Regions from separate parts of the Gracilibacillus sp. JCM 18966 genome, predicted to be linked through region 1. Evidence: riboswitches for the same ligand, from Rfam matches in the RefSeq annotation. Region 1 holds a riboswitch; each other region holds the start of a gene.

Evidence for each region. Region 1 has a riboswitch for thiamine pyrophosphate ahead of thiW (energy coupling factor transporter S component ThiW). Riboswitches for the same ligand answer to the same signal wherever they lie in the genome.
Region 2: it holds a riboswitch for thiamine pyrophosphate, as region 1 does, so the genes downstream of both, ACZ5N5_RS12475 (ABC transporter substrate-binding protein) here and thiW (energy coupling factor transporter S component ThiW) in region 1, are expected to answer to the same signal.
Region 3: it holds a riboswitch for thiamine pyrophosphate, as region 1 does, so the genes downstream of both, tenA (thiaminase II) here and thiW (energy coupling factor transporter S component ThiW) in region 1, are expected to answer to the same signal.
Region 4: it holds a riboswitch for thiamine pyrophosphate, as region 1 does, so the genes downstream of both, tenA (thiaminase II) here and thiW (energy coupling factor transporter S component ThiW) in region 1, are expected to answer to the same signal.

What each region holds. Positions count from the first base shown of each region.
Region 1 covers NZ_AP043883.1:1,638,086-1,643,174, reverse strand. The annotation lists gene ACZ5N5_RS07930 (IS110 family RNA-guided transposase) at 1-376, shown strand, start outside; gene ACZ5N5_RS07925 (ring-cleaving dioxygenase) at 687-1,655, opposite strand; TPP riboswitch at 1,783-1,893, shown strand; gene thiW (energy coupling factor transporter S component ThiW) at 2,016-2,489, shown strand; gene tnpA (IS200/IS605 family transposase) at 2,621-3,091, opposite strand; gene ACZ5N5_RS07910 (DUF362 domain-containing protein) at 3,319-3,555, opposite strand; gene ACZ5N5_RS07905 (aldo/keto reductase) at 3,884-4,723, opposite strand; gene helD (RNA polymerase recycling motor HelD) at 4,827-5,089, opposite strand, start outside.
Region 2 covers NZ_AP043883.1:2,598,913-2,604,001, reverse strand. The annotation lists gene ACZ5N5_RS12490 (ABC transporter ATP-binding protein) at 1-521, opposite strand, end outside; gene ACZ5N5_RS12485 (ABC transporter permease) at 524-1,270, opposite strand; gene ACZ5N5_RS12480 (MTH1187 family thiamine-binding protein) at 1,314-1,607, opposite strand; gene ACZ5N5_RS12475 (ABC transporter substrate-binding protein) at 1,623-2,567, opposite strand; TPP riboswitch at 2,686-2,795, opposite strand; gene wrbA (NAD(P)H:quinone oxidoreductase) at 3,031-3,630, opposite strand; gene ACZ5N5_RS12465 (metal ABC transporter solute-binding protein, Zn/Mn family) at 3,839-4,834, opposite strand; gene ACZ5N5_RS12460 (FixH family protein) at 5,055-5,089, shown strand, end outside.
Region 3 covers NZ_AP043883.1:3,271,141-3,276,229, forward strand. The annotation lists gene ACZ5N5_RS15895 (ABC transporter ATP-binding protein) at 1-832, opposite strand, end outside; gene ACZ5N5_RS15900 (ECF transporter S component) at 837-1,427, opposite strand; gene tenA (thiaminase II) at 1,420-2,109, opposite strand; TPP riboswitch at 2,189-2,295, opposite strand; lysine riboswitch at 2,475-2,656, shown strand; gene dapA (4-hydroxy-tetrahydrodipicolinate synthase) at 2,849-3,739, shown strand; gene ACZ5N5_RS15915 (M20 family metallopeptidase) at 3,823-4,986, opposite strand; gene ACZ5N5_RS15920 (YaiI/YqxD family protein) at 5,088-5,089, shown strand, end outside.
Region 4 covers NZ_AP043883.1:1,913,568-1,918,656, reverse strand. The annotation lists gene ACZ5N5_RS09225 (acetylornithine deacetylase) at 158-1,408, opposite strand; gene tenA (thiaminase II) at 1,421-2,104, opposite strand; TPP riboswitch at 2,222-2,319, opposite strand; gene brnQ (branched-chain amino acid transport system II carrier protein) at 2,977-4,296, shown strand; gene ACZ5N5_RS09210 (6-phospho-beta-glucosidase) at 4,350-5,089, opposite strand, start outside.

The sequences.
Region 1 (5,089 bases):
TGGACCTGTATTCGCTGCTGGTATCATCGCAGAAATCGGTCAGATTGAACGATTTGAAGCAGAGGCCAAAATAGCCAAATATGCAGGACTATACTGGCGAAAACACCAATCAGGCAGGTTTACGGCAGATGATACTTCCTTATCTCGTAACGGGAATCAGTATTTGCGTTATTACCTTGTTGAAGCCGCCAACTCGGTGAGAAGGCATGTACCTGAATACCAAGCTTATTACGAGAAGAAATACCGTGAAGTACCGAAACACCAACATAAAAGAGCACTCGTCTTAACCGCTAGAAAATTAGTGCGTTTGGTGGATGCGCTACTACGCAACCATCAAATCTACACGCCACAAGGGAGCGTGAAACATGAAGCTTAGAAAGTAGCTTCTACAACCCTTGTGTAATTACCATTAATTTACATTTGATTAATGGTCTAGTTTCCTATTGCCTTTTTTAACAAAATTGCACCTTGATATCTAAATCTTTTTTATTTTGTATCTTGACATATTACCGCAGGTCTTTTTTCTTCTACAATATAAAACATTTACATTTACAATAGCTTACTAACTCTTAATGAACAATGATCCGATTATATATTAACTATACTATTCAGCCAAAAAGAAAAAAGCACCTGATTAGAGGTGCTCATATAACCAATCTATTTCCGTTATCGATCTACCATTTGTCCTATTTTGTATCCAATGGCTCTAACCTCGATTCAATCTCTTCTCGACGGTCTTCTAAAAATGGAGGTAAAGCTAAAGATTCACCCAAATGCTCCGTTTCTTCATCTGTAGCAAACCCTGGTCCGTCTGTAGCCAACTCGATTAAAATACCATTTGGCTCTCGAAAGTATAAGGATTGAAAATAGTATCGATCCACCAATCCTGAGTTTGGTAGTCGTTCCCTTCGAATTTTTTCGTGCCATTTTTCCAATTCTGCTCGGTTGTCGACTCGTAATGCTACGTGATGCACACTTCCACGTCCAGGTCTTTCTTTCTGCAAATCTGAGCTTAGCTCTACATGCAATTCTGCCCCAGTTCCACCCTCTCCAGTTGAGAAAACTTCTACATCTGGCATCCCTTTATTACGAGAAGGGTAGCTTCCAACTTGGCGAAAACCTAATAATTCTGTTAATACTCGTGCAGTAGGGGAGATATCTGGAACGGTTAATTGAACAGGCCCAAGACCTGTAATCGCTTTGTCTTGTGGAACTGCACTATTTGTCCATGGAATACCAGAAGCTACCCCTTGGTTGGTCTGATCTGACACTAAAACTAATCGTTGGTTTTCATGATCACGAAATCGAATTACCTTTCTCCCAAATTGCTCTCCCATTCCCTCATGATTCACTTTAAATTGCCGAAAACGATCTAACCAATAGGCTAGAGCTTCATCATCTGGTACCCTTAAAGAAGTTTGTGAAATACTTTGATTCCCAGTATAGGTGTGTCCTGCTCTTGCTATTTCAAAAAAGGTAAGATCTGTACCAGGACTTCCTTGTTCATCGGCATAAAATAAATGATACATACTGGGGTCATCCTGGTTTACCGTTTTCTTTACTAATCTCATCCCAAGCACGTTAGAATAAAAACGATAATTGTCCTTAGCATTAGCAGTTATTGCTGATACATGATGGATACCTTTTAATTCCATGTTATCACCCCTCCACGTTGTTCTATTCTACAATTATATGACAAAATATCTCGAATTCAAAGTAATTAGTATCACCTATTGACTTTTCACCCACTTATGATAAAATTTTCATTAAATTCTATACGTGTATAACTACTAGGGGTGCCAATGAATGGCTGAGAGAGAAGCACATGTGCTTTTCAACCCTTAAGGACCTGATCTGGTTTATACCAGCGGAGGGAAGTAGCTGATCTTACTATTGGTATGTGAAGCCAGGTCCATTTTGGAGCTGGCTTTTTATATTTTCCCTCTACTACCGTTTTCTATACACAAAAATAAGGGGAGAATATTGTGAAAAAAAGAACATTAATACTTACAACGATGGCAGTATATGTCGCGGTTGGAACGATTGGATCACAGTTTTTATGGTTTCCAACTGGCATCGCCAAAGCCTATCCTGTTCAACATGCCGTTAACGTGATGGCAGCCGTAACTCTAGGGCCAATTCCGGCTTTATTGATTGCATTTGTGATCGGTCTATTGAGAAATCTTCTTGGACTAGGTACACTATTAGCATTCCCAGGTGGGATGATTGGTGCATTACTTGCAGGAATTCTTTATCGACTAACAAGTAAGAAACAAATGGCAGCAGTTGGAGAAGTGATAGGTACAGGTGTTGTTGGTTCCTTTCTATCTGTCCCATATGCTTATCTCCTTATGGGCACTTCTGTTGGGGCACTTGCCTTCCTACCAGGCTTTTTAGTTAGTAGTGTCACTGGTGCTTTAATTGGACTTTTGATTCTATCAAAGATAAAAACTACGAATCTGTTACACCATCCACTTTCCTCTAAGTAAATCAAAACCACCAGTGTGAACTGGTGGTTTGCTCTGCGGCTGGAAGCCTCTATTACCGGCCTCGGCCTAAAAGGCCCACCGAACGGTTTCTCCTTTTGCACCACATTCACTCACTGATTCTAAAGAATCTCCTACTTCTTCTTATTTTTTTGTCCTATAAACGGATCAAATTCTTCGAATATAGTTAATTGATCCGACATGTAATCTTCTTTTAGCTGATTTCTAATGTATTCTTGTATTTGCTTTCTATTTCGTCCCACTGTATCGACATAGAATCCTCGGCATAAAGATTTTCTATTTCCATATTTATATTTTAAATTGGCATGTCGATCAAATATCATCAAGCTGCTCTTCCCTTTTAAATACCCCATAAATTGAGATACACTTAATTTCGGTGGGATACTTACTAACATATGGATGTGATCCGGACAAGCATTTGCTTCATGTATGATCACACCTTTTCGTTCACATAAATCGCGTATGATTTGACCTATGCTTTTTTTGTATTTTCCGTATATTATTTGCCTTCTGTACTTTGGTGCAAACACTATATGATACTTACAATTCCATGTTGTGTGTGCTAAACTATTCTTGTCCTTCATAGGACTCGCCTCCTTCTTTGGTGAGATTTAGTGGTCGGGAAACCAACTTTATCTTACCATGAAGTGAGGCTTTTTTGGCCCACGCTGAAAGCTTTCCGGAACCCCTCGCATAGCAAGGGGTTTTCAACAACATTAAGAAAATGCGACCATGCTTATGATGGTCGCATCTTGCTATTACTACGTTAGAAACTCGTCTTTTTTAACGAATAAGTTAGCTTTTTAATTTTCTAACGTGCAAAATATGCCTCTGCTTTTTCCAAGAAAACTTCCTGTTCAGGAGTAAGATCATACTCCTCTTCGATGGCATCCACTGGACAGACAGCTTTACATGCCCCACAGTCAATACACACATCAGGATCTATATAAAATTGATCTGGACCTTCTACAATACAGTCAACTGGACAAACAGTAGTACATTCACCAGCTTTTTCTGCCTGACAAGGTTCCGTTATTACAAAAGCCAATTCGAAACCCCCTTAAGTGTTTAAATCTATTAACTACGATATCTTATCTTCCTAGCATTTTGCAAGAAAAAGTGCCTGGGACAAAAGATTAGTAAGAAGGAAAAAATCCGAACGTTAATATTTCTGCACTGCAATCGCTTCGTCAAAATACTTCGCTTTCCGTGGGCACGGCGATCTGCTAACTTTGCAAAGAAAACCGCTTTGCAAAGTGGATCTTCAGCTCGTGCTGTTCCCACTGGAGTCTACGTATTTTGACTACGCGTAGTCAGAATATTGTTCGGATTTTGATTCTCTCTATTTAGTTATGTCCCAGCATCTTTCTTTTTTATTATCTCTTATCAAAATCATCTGGGTCTGGTCCGATACGCTCTTCCTTATTCAGATCAGCAATTAATTTCATCTCTTCTTCTGATAATTCAAAATCGAACACATCGGCATTTTCATGAATACGATGTTGTTTTACCGATTTCGGAATTGTCACAACCTCTTTTTGTAGATCCCATCGTAAAATAACCTGAGCGGTTGATTTTCCATGATGCTTCGCAATTTTAGTTATCGTCTCATCAGATAATATTTGACCTTGCTTTAAGGGAGACCATGCCTCTAGCTGTATGTTGTGCTTTTTACAAAATTCATGTAAGCTTTTTTGTTGTAGATGTGGATGGAATTCTACTTGATTTACCATCGGCACAATCTTTGCCTCAGTTAATAAATCCTCCAAGTGATGCTCTTTGAAGTTACTTACACCAATAGCACGAATTTTGCCATCCTGATATAGCTTTTCCATCGCCTTCCATGTTTCCTTGTATTTATTTTGCTTTGGTACTGGCCAATGGATTAAATATAAATCTAAATAATCTAAACCTAATTTTTGTAACGTCGTTTCAAAAGCTTGTAACGTTTCTTCATAGCCTTGATCTTTGTTCCAAAGCTTTGATGTGATAAATAGTTCTTCGCGAGGAATTCCTGATTCTTTTATGGCCTGTCCTACACCTTCTTCATTTTTATAGACGGCGGCAGTATCAATACTCTTGTAGCCATGTTCGAGAGCCCATTTTACAGAATTAATGACTTCTTCTCCATCTTCCACTTGGAAAACACCAAGACCAAACCAAGGCATTTCTACCCCATTGTTTAATGTTGTGGTGGATTGTAAACTTTTCACCATTTTCATTCCTCCCTTTGTTTCACTACGATATTATCTTCCCACAAAATGCTCGATAATGAAAATAAGTAGCTCAACTTAAATAGTGACCGTTTTGAAACGATCACTATTTTTTCGCCATAATCTCGTGAATTTTATAATGCTTGAATCTTGCTTTAGGTACCTCATCTATAAAACGGCTTGGGCGTCCAATAGAAAATAGTGCAAGCTCATGCATTGCTCTCGTGCATGCTGTATAAAACAGATTTCGATCTAAGGTGTGATGGAAGTTTTTGTCAGAAGCATTGCTCAGAATAACAGCATCAAACTCTATTCCCTTTGCAAGATATGCGGGAATAATCACAATTCCTTTACTAAAGGTATGTGCTT
Region 2 (5,089 bases), 960 kb from region 1:
CAGATGGATAATAGCCATTTCTGCATATCTACCCTAGTAAACTCATCTAGCGCAGAAAAAGGTTCGTCTAGACAAATAAAGGATTGTGGACTTAATAAGCTTCTAACAAAAGCTACTCGTTGCTGCATCCCGCCAGAAAGCTGATGAGGATAAGCATCAATATAATCATGAAGTCCTGCACGTTTTAACATTTTCTTTGCCTTTCGTTTATCAGGTCTTTCAAAAAGCTCTGCGGCCAATACTACATTTTCAAGAATCGTACGCCACGGAAAAAGGGAAGGACTTTGAGGCATATAGCTAATGGCACCTTTCTTTCCGATAATATTTTCTCCGTTTAAGAGAATGGTTCCTTGATCTGGCTCATACAAGCCTCCAATTAAATGAAAAATCGTACTCTTTCCACTTCCAGATGGACCTAGTAATGACACAAATTCTCCTTCATTTACCACTAGATTCAAATCTTGAATAATGGTATGTGGTTCAAAGCTTTTCGTTAAGTGATTAATTTGTAATGTGCTCAAGCCTACCCCTCCTTTCTCCATTTGATCAAAGCTTTTTCACAGATTAAAATGATCGCAAAAAAGAATAAGCATAATATCATGATAAATAATATCGCTACAAATACTCTATCTGTTCGGAATGAGGAGGATGCTAATGTCATATAAACCCCAATACCTTGATTGGCTCCTAACCATTCTGAGATGACGGCCCCCATCACACTATAGGTTGCTGAAATCTTTAGTCCTGAAAATATAGCAGGCAAAGCGTGTGGTAGCTCTAACTTTCTAAAAATCTGTTGCTTGGTCGCACCTGCCATTTTCATATAATGAATAAGCTCTGGCGAAGTTTGTCTCAATCCATCAATCGTAGCTACTGCAATCGGAAAAAAACACACAAGGATTATAATCAATAGCTTTGGTGTCATGCCAAAACCAAACCAAATCACGAGTAGTGGTGCCAACACTATAATTGGAACATTTTGTGAAAGGATCATAATTGGATATACTGCTTCTCTCACCTTTGGCAACAAATGTAGAATAACCGCTACCGTTAGTCCAACCACTATCCCCATAACCAAACCGAGTATCGTTAGTTGAATTGTTGAGAAGATATGATGACTATAGTTCGGCCAGTTGTTAAGTGCCTCCTGTATAATGACAGTGGGTGCTGGTAGTATCCAATCTGGTATTTGAAAGATTCTCGTCGATAGCTCCCAGATAAAAAGCATTATCGCAATCACTGAGATAGGAAGCCATGATTTTTTTATCATGTGCTTAACACCGTCCTTACTCTGTTATGTTGTTTCCACTACTTTAGTGATATTTCTCTGTTAATTTTTCCATAGACGCCTGATTGTCCGCCCTTGTATAAATTTTAATTTGGGATATGTTGCTCGTACAGCCCATATCTAGCATACGTTGATTCATTTTTTCAATAATCACTAGTAGTGCAGATAGCTCCCCTTCCATTGTTGTTTCTAATGGATTCACTTGGTACTTCACTCCAGCAGCCTCGATTACCTCAATTGCTGCATCTACAAATGGAATCACATCTTCCCCATTTGGTGTTTTCGGGATAATTTGAATACTCACTAATGCATTTGCCATTTTTCTCTCTCCTTTTTATTCAGGTAAAAATTCATTTGTAAACGCTGATTCTACGTCTAGCTCCCTTTCTAATAGACCATTTTCGAACATCCAATCAGAATAATTTCTCCAAACCTCTGGACGTTGTTCTCCCCATCTTGTAGCATCGTCCTGATATTTTGGAGAGAGCCATTCTTGACTTGCTTTTACCAATTCTGGGTCTAAATCGGGTACTTTATCTATTAATATATCTGCTGCTTCAGCTGGATGACTGATAGCATATTGATAACCCTTAGTTACTGCTGCTAACAATGAACGAACCGTTTCAGAATTCTCTTCTAGCATTGTTTCATTTGTTGTGATAACAGGAGTATAGTAATCTAGTTTTTCTGAATAATCGGTTAAGTAGAGCATATCTAGGTCGATACCACGAAGCTCTGCTTCAACACCAGTCCAACCATAGTAAATCCATGCAAAATCTACATCTCGCTCAACTGCAGTAAAAAAGTCGGTATTGCCAATATTCGTAATGGTAACATCATCTACGGATGCACCCTCTTGTTTCATCAAGGAATCGATTACTGCTGATTCCACTGGTGCACCCCAGCCTCCATATGTCTTTTCGGCAAAATCGGCAGGGGATTGGATTCCTTTCTCTACTGGGGCTGCAAAACCAGAAGTATTATGTTGAATAACAGCTGCTATCGATACAATCGGAATATCCTGTACTCTTGCTTCAGTAACCGCCTCCTGTGCACTTATTCCAAAATCGGCCTTCCCTGCAGCTACCGTTTGATCAGCACCTGCTTCACCCGGAAGCACAATATTGACATTTAATCCCTCTTCCTCAAAATAACCCTTTGCTTGGGCGACATATAATCCGGTATGATTTGTATTCGGTGTCCAATCCAAAACAAACGTGACTTCTGTTAAATTCTGTTTGTCTGTTTGAGAAGAGTCTTGGCCACATCCTGTTAACATAAAAAACATACATGCTAAGACAACTAATAGTTTGTTCAATTTGATTTCCCCCTTATGTCGTTTTTAAGGGATACATATAGAAAAAGCGCTCTAGACAGAAGCCTAGAGCGCATATAGATTCATAATTCCATATGTTCCCTACGCTGGTGCTAACCAGATCAGGTTCTAAGGGTCAGTATCTTCCGGATACAATCTCAACTGGCAACACCAGTCCCCCTACATGTCCATATCTTATTGCTATCACATTCATACTTTGACATATTTATCGTAATTATTCAAGTTTTGTGTACTTCATTGGAGATATGAAAAAAACGAGGCATTCTCTCTACTTTAACAAGTACCTAGTTTTTTTTACTTGTTACCTTAAAAAACTTGGTCGATGCTTCTGCTGTGTAGAAATTTTATATCTTCCTAACGTGCAAAAAAAAGCAGACCTTCATTGCTGAAGATCTGCCTTCTACAATTATGATTGAACTATTTTTGAAGCTACTTCCACTACACGAGTTGCTTGGTGCTTCACTGCTGCTTCTACATCCTCCAGCATTTTACCATCTGGAGTTTGTGTGACACTAGTTCCATAAGGGTTTCCGCCTGCCCCATAGATACATTCATTTGTATATCCAGGAGGGACGATGATCGCACCCCAGTGCATCATAGAGGTATATAAATGTAATAAGGTTCCCTCATGACCACCATGCGCATTAGAAGCAGAAGACATGGCTGTTACTACTTTATTCATCGTTTTTCCTGCAGCCCATAATCCGCCTTGTGAATCAATAAATTGCTTCATTTGAGATGGAACATTTCCAAATCTAGTCGGAATACTGAAAATAATCGCATCTGCCCATTCTATATCATCAGAGGTTGCTACAGGGACATGTTGAGTTTCCTCTAAATGCTGTTTCCAAGCTGGATTAGAAGCTACTGCAGCCTCTGGCGCCGTCTCTTGCGCACGCACCACTCTTACCTCAGCATCTGCTGCTTTCACCGCTTCTGCTGCCCAATTAGCAAGTTGATAATTGGTTCCAGTTGAACTATAATAAATTACTGCTACTTTTACCATATCCTAAAACTCCTTCTTTCCTTCCTTTTTGCATGCCTAGTTCAAACTTCTAGGCCTACATAGCATATCAAGTAATTATCTCTAATTCAAGACAATTGCTTATGACTAAGTGGAACTATCCGAACAGGCTTTCAACAAGTAAAGAAATAATAACCATTAGGAAATATTTAAGCATATAATCTTAATATTTCCTAATGGTTAACTTTCATTAATAATGAAGCGCTTGTTCCAAAACCTCTAGATTTCGTTCCATTAATGTGAAATAATTCTCTTCCTTCTCTATATCTTCTTCCGTTAATACAGATAAATTGTGTAATTGGAGTGACTCAATATTAGCTTCATTTTGAATCACCTTTGCAACTTTAGGCTCTACATTTTGCTCAAACAACAAATATTTAATTCCTTTCTCATCAATTTGATGAATAATTTCTTCCAGCTGCTTTTGTGATGGTTCATCGGTTGGTGATAATCCAGAAATCGCAATTTGTTCTATTCCATAGCCTTGTTCCCAATATCCGTATGCAGCATGTGTTACTAGGATTTCTTTGTTGTCAGATTGTTCTAATTGCTCATGGAAGCTTTGATCAAGTGCTGTTAGCCTTTCTTCTAAATCTTGAAAGTTTTCTTCATAGCTTTCCTTTTGTTCAGGTCTAATCTCCACAAGTGCATCCTTAATATTCTCTGCGAGCTGTACCGCTTTTATTGGATCTAACCATACGTGTGGATCCACATCACCATGATCATGGCCTGCATGATCATGCGCCTCTTCGGTTTCGTGGGAGTGTTCGTGGTCATGTCCTTCTTCATCACCATGATCATGTTCATGTTCATGAACATGTTCCTCTAAATCAATCCCCTCTGCTGCTTCTATCATTTTTACATCTTCTCCTTGCAAGGCTTCTTCTATCTCACCTGCGTACGCTTCTAAATTAGCACCATTAAAAACAAATAAGTCCGCAGTAGCAATCTCAACCATCATTTTAGAGGTTGGTTCGAAATTATGCGGATCAGCACCAGCAGGTAATATAGTGGAAACCTCTACGTCATCTCCTCCAATTTCGTCTGCAAAATATGCTAATGGATAAAGTGTTGTATAGATCGACAGACTGTCATCACTTTCTCCATTTGCTTCTGAACCTTCTTCTCCGCAAGCTGTCAATAATAAAGCGATCAAGATAAACAATCCAATACTTAATCTTTTCAAAATAATTCCCCCATAATATGTAATAAGAATTTGAAATAACTTATTAAAACGTAATTAATACGATTTGATTTTATTATAAAGGATGAATACATTTTTGTAAATAGTAATTATTACGATTTGATTATCCGATGTTAAAAAATGTTCAAATATTATCCATTGATTCCAAATATATTTCAGCGTATAGTTAACAATGACTAATGAAGAATATGGAGGAAAATCAATGAAGCGTTTTAAATTTGTCCTAGTAGTAATCAT
Region 3 (5,089 bases), 1.6 Mb from region 1:
AAACGTCTATTTTGGGCTGTTTATGATGATAACCGATAAAATCTTCCATTTTCATTAACGTCTCAGCTGATTGAATGATGGGTTGATTGATTTCTGCTTTAGCATGCCTATATTCGTGCCAAACGGAAGGATACCAAATGCCGAATTCCTTTAGCTTTTGCTTAGATTGTTCAAAAATGACTTTGGGAGTATCATCCATCATAATGTTCCCTTTTTCATCTAGTAAGACGACACGGTCGATAAAATCAATCACATGCTCGATTTTATGCTCAACAATGATCACGGTTTTGTCTCTAGCAACCCTTTGCATCGTTTCCCAAACCTGTGCCGTCCCTTCTAGATCAAGCATGGCAGTCGGTTCATCTAGAAATATTGTATTTGGCTGTAATGCTAGAATGCAAGCAATGGCAAGCCTTTGTTTCATACCACCAGATAACCTTTCTATTTTAATATGGACATCTTCTAGTTCTAATCCGACCTCTACTAGGTAACGATGTAATAATTCCTTCATTTGATCATGCGGTATCCCGAGATTTTCTAGCACAAAACCAAGCTCTTCATCGACATAAGGCATACAAAATTGAGAATCTGGATCTTGAAAGACAAAACCCCAGGAATTTGAGAGCTCTCGTGATGTATATTTAATGGGGATTTCCATCGATTTTGGTACCAACCCTGATAAAATTTTTAATAAAGTCGATTTTCCCGATCCTGAAGGACCAAGGATGAGTACTTTCTCCCCTTTTCGAATGGAGAGAGAGAAATCCTTAAATAAAAAGGATTCCTCTTCAGGAAATTTTACACGTAGTTTTTCGATAGCAATGGTACTCATTCTTTCACCTAATCTCCTCATCTAGCGCTTCGTAATGCTTGTTGGACAATGGTCGAACTAGTCTTGTTACACCCGTTTTTTCTAATGCCTTTACAAGGTAGTATGCAAAGATTCCTGTGATTACGATAGACCCCAATATTCTAGCAAAAACGAGCAAACTCAGATTCCATAAAGCTAATTCCGTGATATACCCATAATAAATATCGAGCCATAAAGAGCCGATTGCCGCACCAACTGCAGCTAAGCACATGACCAAAATATGATAGCTTCGGTAACGGAAAATAGCGAATATTATTTCACAACCAAGACCTTGAACGAGGCCGTATAATAATAATGAAATACCCCATTGACCACCAAATAAGAATTCTCCTTGTGCTGCAGCCAATTCTGCTAACAAAGCGACGCCAGGCTTACGAATAATTAAAAATGCAACGGTTGCCGCCATAAACCACATTCCGTACAGTAATTGATCGATATGTAAGCCTAAAACCGAAACCGCGCTATAGAGCGGTCCCCAGATTTTATATATGACACTGAAGACTAATGCAATAACAACTGTAACAAGAATATCGGTAAGTGTTAGCTTTTTAAACATATTTTCCCTCTTTTCTTCCTATTGATTGCCAGGATTCAAGTTGATAGGCCATCTCCCAGAACATAAGTTCATAACGACTACTTATGACAAAGTGCTGTTTCATTCTTTCTAGATCTGAATCTGTAACGGATAAAGCAATTTCATCTAACCGATTAATTTGTTCCTCCACTGACCGCTTGAACCACTCTCCGCCATAAGTAGAAATCCATTTTTGATAAACAGGATGATCTGGAGTACAATTCTTCAAAACCTCTCCAACCTCATAATAAAGCCAATAACACGGTAGAATAGCTGCAATCACATCCCCTAAATGCCCGTCATATGCTGCTCGATATAAATGAGAGGTGTAGGCATAAGCAGTTGGAGAAGGCTGAAATGCTTTGATCTCTTCCTCCGTAATCCCTAAAATCTCTGTAAATGATTCATGTAACGCATGTTCTGCTTCATAAGTGCTTTGGGCATGTGCGGCCATTCGGTTTGTCGTTTCAAAAGAATTTGCTTTAGCTGCACCGAGTGCTTGAACTTTTGCAAAATGGGATAAATAATAAGCATCCTGTAGGACATAGTACTTAAAGTTCTCTACCGGTAATGTTCCCTCTCCAATTCCTTGGACAAATGGATGCTGGAAGCTCTCCTGCCAAATAGGGTCTACTTCCTTTCTTAGTTTTTCTGAAAATTTCATTTTTCTTCTCCTCCCAGGAAACACAAAAACCACTATCCTACCAAATACGTAAGGATAGTGGTTATACCTGCAGAAAATAACGGATATCGTACCACTTCCCTACGCTGGTATAAACCAGATCAGGTTCTAAGGGTCTTAAAGTAAAACTTTAATCTCAGTCTTTAAAAGACACCCCTAGTGGAATGCGTTTTTATTTAATTCGTGTATAACTATATCAAATTTTTCCAGTTTGTCAAGCTATTCTTTAAATTTGTTTCATTAAGAGAGAATCCATTATTTTCTATTCATCTTTTAAACTTTTTATCTATTGCATCTATGGATAAACTTTGTTATAGTAGTAACCAACATTTAAAACAATTGAATAGTTTGAGAATAGAGGTGCAATGACCATTAGTATGTAATCGGAGGAGATGTCGCCTGTGATGATTACAGAAAGGGGGATTTGCCGAAGTGATTAGGAATGCATCATCTTAGTCACTGGTCCTTCATTTAAGAAATGTCGGGCTGTCATATAGTCGAAGAAGCTATATGGAGGGCTATCTCACGCATCATTATCAAATAACGGTGCAACAATGATACCCTTTCATTGTTGCATTTTTTGCTGTCTAACCTGATAGTAATTAGGCGAAAACTTAATGATCTGTTATTAGTTTTCCAAAAAGGTTTGATGATGGGATAAGCTCTATTCATTTTACGTAGCGAAATTGTTTTAAAAATATGAATAGAGGTGAAGGCTAAAATGAATTTTGGACGTGTCGTAACAGCAATGGTCACACCATTTGATCAAAACGGACAAATTGATTTTAACAAAGCAGAACATTTAATTAATTATTTAATTAGTAATGGAACAGAAGGATTAGTAGTCGCTGGTACTACAGGAGAATCACCAACATTATCCAAAGACGAAATTCTTTCTCTCCTTCAATTTACTGTAAAAGTTGTGAATAAACGGATTCCTGTTATAGCAGGTACTGGTTCGAATAATACACAAGCATCCATCGAGTTAACAAAACAAGCCGAAATGCTAGGTGTCGATGCCGTAATGCTTGTTACTCCGTATTACAACAAGCCATCACAGGCTGGGATGTATGCACACTTTGAAGCTATCGCTAAAGCAACTACCTTACCAGTTATGTTATATAACATTCCAGGACGTTCGAGTGTGAATCTATTACCTGAAACTATTATTGAATTAGCCAAAATCAAAAACATAGTAGCTGTAAAAGAAGCTAGTGGTGATTTAGATGCCATGACGAGAATCATTCATGAAACATCTGAAGATTTTTCTCTTTATAGTGGAGATGATAGTCTAACACTACCAATGCTTGCAATAGGTGGAAGAGGAATTATCTCGGTTTCCTCCCATATTATTGGGAATGAAATGAAGGAGATGATTACACAATATCAAACAGGGAACCCGAAGAAGGCAGCACGTCTACATCAAGAGCTATTACCGATCATGAAAGCATTGTTTAAAGCACCAAATCCCGTACCCGTTAAATCAGCATTAGCCATGCTTGGAATGGATGTTGGCTCCGTAAGACTTCCACTCATACCTTTAGACGAAGAAGAATTGAATACATTACATCAGGATTTACATTATCTGCAAAAGAATTATTTTGTAGGATAAAGGATCTATTGGACATAAAAATACTCCCCTCAAGTAACAGATTTTTTATTTTTAACCTGTCTACTTAAAGGGGAGCATATCATTCATGATTGTGGCTTTTTCGTTTGATTTATTTTTCGATGTAATTGTTTTATCACTTCTGCTAACAAGATTGTTCTAGGTAAGAATGAATCTATTTCTAAATATTCATCCTCACGGTGTGCATTTCCACCCACTGGTCCCAATCCATCAACCGTTGGTATTCCGATCGCCGCAGTAAAAGAAGCATCTGAACCACCACCAGTTTCGGTGTCTGTTATCTTTATGTGAAGCTCATCCCCTACCTTGCGGATAATACGAAGAAGACTTTCGGTTTTCGCCGTTTTCTCCATTGGAGGACGGTTAATCTCCCCTTCTAATCGTACCTTTGTTCCTTCAATATCTGCATGAGAGGTAATGTCTTCTATCTTCTGCTCAATTTGATCCGCTTGCTCCTGTTTTCGAAATCTTACATCAATCTCCGCAGAAGCATGGTCAGATATAGTATTAACAGAGCTACCTCCTTCAATGATCCCGACATTGACATGAATACCTTTCTCTTCATCGGTAATATCATGTAATTGAATAATTTTATGAGCAAGCTCCTCTATCGCACTTCTCCCTTTTTCTGGTTCGATACCAGAATGAGCTGCCTTCCCAAATACCTCCAATGTATAATGAGCCTTCCCTCTTCTAGCTGACACAATAGCACCATTTTTTCGAGCTGGCTCCATCACTAAAGCAAATTTTTTATCCTTGGCATGGGATTCAATCAACGATTTCGAAGTAACTGAACCAATTTCTTCATCACTAGTTAATAATATTTCTACATCATAGAAGGCCTTACTTTTTATTTCCTTCAAAGCTTTCATTGCAAAATAGACAGCAACGAGACTTGCTTTCATGTCAATAACACCAGGTCCATATGCACGGTTGTCTTTCACTAGAAATGGACGCAATTTTGCCGTTCCTTTTTCAAAAACTGTGTCCATATGTGTAATAATTAGGATAGTTGGTTTATGTTGTTGGGAAGCCCTTACAACTAAATGGTTTCCATAATCAGCTTCCGGAAATACATTAACCTCTAGCCCTAAGGCTCGATATAATGTTGCCATTAATGCCCCTATCCTATCCACCCCTGCTTTGTCAGAAGTCCCACTATCTATATTGACCAATTGTTCTAGTAAATAAAGCATATTTTCTTGTTGTTTTTCTAAATAATCGTTCATCCTATACCCTGACTTTCCACTTATAATAAGAAAATAATACTATAACCACTACAAAATTGCTATACTATTCTTAAAATCAATTTATGGAGAGGAAGGTTCATAT
Region 4 (5,089 bases), 280 kb from region 1:
TGCATTTTTTTATCTTGGCCATATTGTCTCGACATTGCGAGATCGCCAAGATATATCTTTTTATCTTGCCATCTGCTTCGACATTGTAAGATTACCAAGATATATCTATTTATATCTTGGCAACCCGGTTCAATTATAACACGATGATATCCAGATTTTATCCTTCTTTTCTCTTGTTACACCAGTCTGTAATGAAGATCATTAATGTTTTGGCAAAGCGTAATAACTCGTCCCATTCTATTTTTTCATCAACAGAATGGGCTTCCTTTAATTTCCCTGGTCCATAAATGGCGGTGGGGATACCACCTTCATGAAACCACCCTGCATCTGTAACGGTTTCCGACATACCTATCATCGCCTTTGATTGTTCCACTTTTTGATGGGATTGTTGGAGCATTTGGATTGCAGGATGATCCTTACTAATTTCGGCAGAAGGAAAAACTTCTCCTCTTTCTTCTAGCATAGATTTCCCTCCCCAACGAAAGAGGAGCGGGTTTTCTTGGAACCACGGATCGTCTTTTATTGAATTTCTCAGGTGATTTTCAATTTCCGCCACCACCGATTGATAGCTCTCATTCGGATAAAAATGTACAGTCACCCATAGACTACATTGATCTGCTACAAATGCCGCATGTCTGCCCCCTTCTATGACCGCAGGATTAATTGTAGTTGTTCCTTTTCTAAAGCCTGGATATTGTTTGGTTTCTGCCCACTCTTGCTCCAAATCTTGTAAGCTCGCAATAATTTTCATCATTTTTTCTATTGCACTTGCACCCTCGGATGTTTGTAAGATAGCTGCACGCATTCCGTCATGAAAAACTTCCTTGCTTTTTACAGTAATCCATCCAGTGATTACACCTCCTTGACCATGGATTTTTCGATCACTTCCATCGACAACTAGTGCAAAATCGGCAGTATAACCTTTTTCCAGACAGGATAATGTCCCTGCTTCTCCTACCTCTTCACCGATCACCGTTTGAATCTGTAAGTCTCCTTTTAATGAGATACCTTGCTCATTTAATAGTTTCATTGCGAACAAAGTAGCAGCAATTGCTCCCTTCATGTCGGAAACACCACGACCATAGACGAAGCCAGCCTTCTCTGTCAATTCAAATATCGGCACTGTCCAATCTGCTTTATCCCCAACATCAGCAACATCCACATGACCATTTATAATCAAGCTATTGTATGAACTACTTTCCTCACCTTTTTTCACTGCAACCATATTAGGATCCTGTGGAAAGACATCCCACCTCGTTGTATCAAATCCTTCCTTTTCTAGAAAATTGGCGATATAGGACTGAATTCCTTCTGTATTTCTAGCTGGTGGGCTAACAGTAGGAAAGCTAATCAATTTTGCTAATATTTCTTTTAACTCCTGCGCGTGTTCATCGACTAAATCAATCATAAGCTATTCCTCCTAATTTAGGCTTACTGGCCAATCTTCTCGTTTTTCTACCATATCCCAGAACATATATTCAAACTGACTTGTTCGAATGACAATCTCTTCTAGTCTAGTTAAATCCTCTTCTGATTTTCCTTTTGCCATTTTGTTCATTAAATGTTTGCAATTCTCTGCAAGCTCTGTAAATTCGGGAGATTGATACATCTTCACCCAGCTACTATAAAAATTTTCATCTAATGCTCCTGGCCATGTTGCTAGTGATTTACCGATAAAATTATAACTCCATTCACACGCAAGTACCGATGCGACGACATTCTCTATCCCTCCACGCTGAGATACATTTAGCATATAGCTAGTGTAGGCAGTAGTAATAGCGGAAGGTTCTGTGGACTCGAGATCCTCTCTGGTTATACCAAAATCAGCCGCATATTTTCTGTGTAAATCCATTTCAAGATCAAGCACACCGTGTAGTAGCTTGGCAAATATAGTCATCGTTTCTAAGTCTTCTGCCTTCGCACTCCCTAATGCGAATAGTCTCGAATAATCCATTAAATAGACATAATCCTGCTTTAACCAATGCTTAAACTTATCCTGCTCTAAAGTACCGTTTCCAAGGCCTTTCACAAAAGGATGCTCTAAGTAAGAGCTCCAAATTGGTTCCACCTTTTTCCAAAGATGATCCGTAAATAATTGATTCAATTTATTTCCTCCTCTTTATTTCCGACTAGGCGGTAACATCCCGTGACAAACCAAAAAACCCATCACCAATGTAAGGAGATGGGTTGAACATACATAGCCAATGATTCGTCTATGCACAAACTGCCAATTCCACTTCCCTACGCTAGTGTTAACTAGATCAGGTTCAAAGGGTCGATCAAATCTCTCAGCACCTACATGCTCCCCTAGTCGAATCTACTTATTTTTTTATTCCCTACCAGTATAAGACATCGATTATAGAATGACAAATTAATTGGAAATAAGGAGGTCACTTAGTCGTGTAGCACATCCTCGCTCTTTATCTTATCATGAATCACGAGCCTACCCTGTTCAGGACCTAACAGACTACACATGTCGATAATGTGATCTTGTCCTTCTCACTAACCTGGACATCTGCTTGCATTGTTGATTTATTCTTTACTAATCACAAGTAATCTCTGTATTCCTTATCATTCGCCAACTCTGTTTGTAGATAATAAAAATCTGTTGTTCATTATAAATGCTGAGTGTAAAGTCTTCGTAAATAACTAGTAAAGAATTATTTATTTTTACAAACTATGTAATAATTTTACTTTTTATTAATGACAATTTGTAAATTTACTAAATATAATCCGAAAGACCAGCAATTAATGCAACCAATTTAAATAGGAAAGAAGGAGATTTTGGGGTATATTACAATAAATCCAAATTTATCTATCTAAGTATTGTAAGTGGAACAAATGACTAATTTTCAAATTATCAATAAATATCATTGCTTTTCGAATAATTACATGCTATTATTTAAATATTTTGAAAATAAAAATAAAAGCTTAACATTTCATATAAATGAAACATTAATTGTTGCGGAGGTTATTATGTCATCACGAAACACAACAAGTATTATCACGATAGGATTTATGCTTTTCGCATTATTTTTTGGTGCGGGTAATTTAATTTTCCCACCATTATTAGGACAAGCTGCTGGAGAAAACCTATTTCTAGCAAACCTAGGCTTTCTATTTACAGGTGTCGGATTGCCGGTGCTCACCGTCCTAGCACTTGCTATTTCAGGAAAAGAGAGCTTACAGTCATTAGCAAGTCGGGTACACCCAATATATGGTCTTATTTTCACTGTCACTTTATATTTAACTATTGGTCCCTTTTTTGCTCTACCGAGAACCAATACCGTTGCATATGAAATGGGCATTGCGCCTTTTTTCGGTAACCAGACAAGTAATGTTGCCTTACTTATTTTTACGATCGTATTCTTTGGCTTCACACTATATTTTTCCTTACAATCGAAGAAACTAATCGATATAATCGGAAAAGTGTTAACTCCACTCCTATTAGTGGTAATTGCCTTATTAATTATAGTTTCCTTTCTAAATCCAATTGGAGAAATCCAACCACCGACAGATGCTTATATCTCGAACAGTTTTTTCACAGGCTTTCAAGAAGGCTATTTAACGATGGATTTGTTGGCTGCCTTTGTTTTTGGAATTATTATTATTAATGCGATGAAGGACATCGGTTATAGCACGAAAAAGCAGCTAATCATCTCGACATCGAAAGCTGCACTAATTGCAGCACTTCTTCTAGGTATTGTCTACTCTTCACTTGCATACCTTGGCGCAATTAGTGTCGAAGAAATCGGCTATATGGAGAATGGTGGTTCAATATTAGCTGCTGCCTCTGCTTTTTACTTTGGTTCGTATGGAAAAATCATTCTCGGAGTAATTGTCGTTGCAGCCTGTTTAACAACAAGTATTGGTCTAGTAACGTCTTGTGCATCCTATTTTCATCAAATCATACCTAAAATTTCCTATTCAATCTGGGCGATTATTTTTACAATACTCGGTGCCGTCATTTCTAACTTTGGACTTACGACCATTATTGAGTTCTCTGTTCCAGTTTTATCGATGCTTTATCCAATGGCAATGTGTTTGATGATCTTAACATTTCTCCATCCTCTCTTTAAAGGAAAAAAAGAAATATATCAAGCTAGTATATTATTTACCTTTATTGTTTCATTGTTCGATGGATTAAATGCTGCAGGGCTGAAAATTGTGGCAGTGAATGATTTATTTCAAACAATTCTCCCTCTATATAATCAAGGTCTAGGGTGGATAGCTCCAGCAATTGTTGGGGGCATAATAGGATATGGTTGTAGTGTGATCAAAAAAGACGTTTCTTAATGGACAAGAAGCTTCTCAATAGTTTTTTACTTATGAGAAGCTCCTTTCTTTTATTAATTTAAATTTCTCGCAATTTCGTCTTTAATGATTACTTCTGCAGTCTCTAGTTCCTCTATTTTCTCAGCAAATTGTGGTAAATACTCTTTATGAGCGAGCAATAATTCATCTAACACACGTTTTGCCGTTTCTCCACTAGGTATTAGAGGATTGATGATAAATGCTTGCAATAATACGCCATAATCACCTGTCACTGCTGCCTTTTCTACACAAAGTTCCATGCTTTTCATTAGCTGCAACCAGCCTTTTTCTGCCGGTTCAAAGGATCCAAAGGCGATTGGTCGTGCACCTGCAGCACCAATATAAGCAGATACTTCCACTACATCATCTGGGGCAAGATCAGGCACAGCTCCATTATTTTTCGTAGACACGACGATTTGTGTATTTTTATTTGCATAAATAGACGCAATGGTTTCACAAGCAGCATCTGAATAGTATGCCCCTCCACGTTTCGTCAACTGCTCCGGTTTATCATGTAGATTAGGATCTTTATACAATTCGAATAACTCTGCTTCTGTTTGTTTGACTTGTTGAGCCCTTGTTCCTATATTCGGATCATTGTATTCTCCTAGCATGTGATTTAACATCTCATCATAGCGGTAATAGTAACGGTGATAACCACATGGGATTAAATTCATTTGCTTTAATTGTTCTTTAAAGTAAGCAACGTCAAAGATATTTGCTGGAGTTCCGTTTTCTTCCTCATACAGCTTATCAATTATTTGAGAAGTTACAT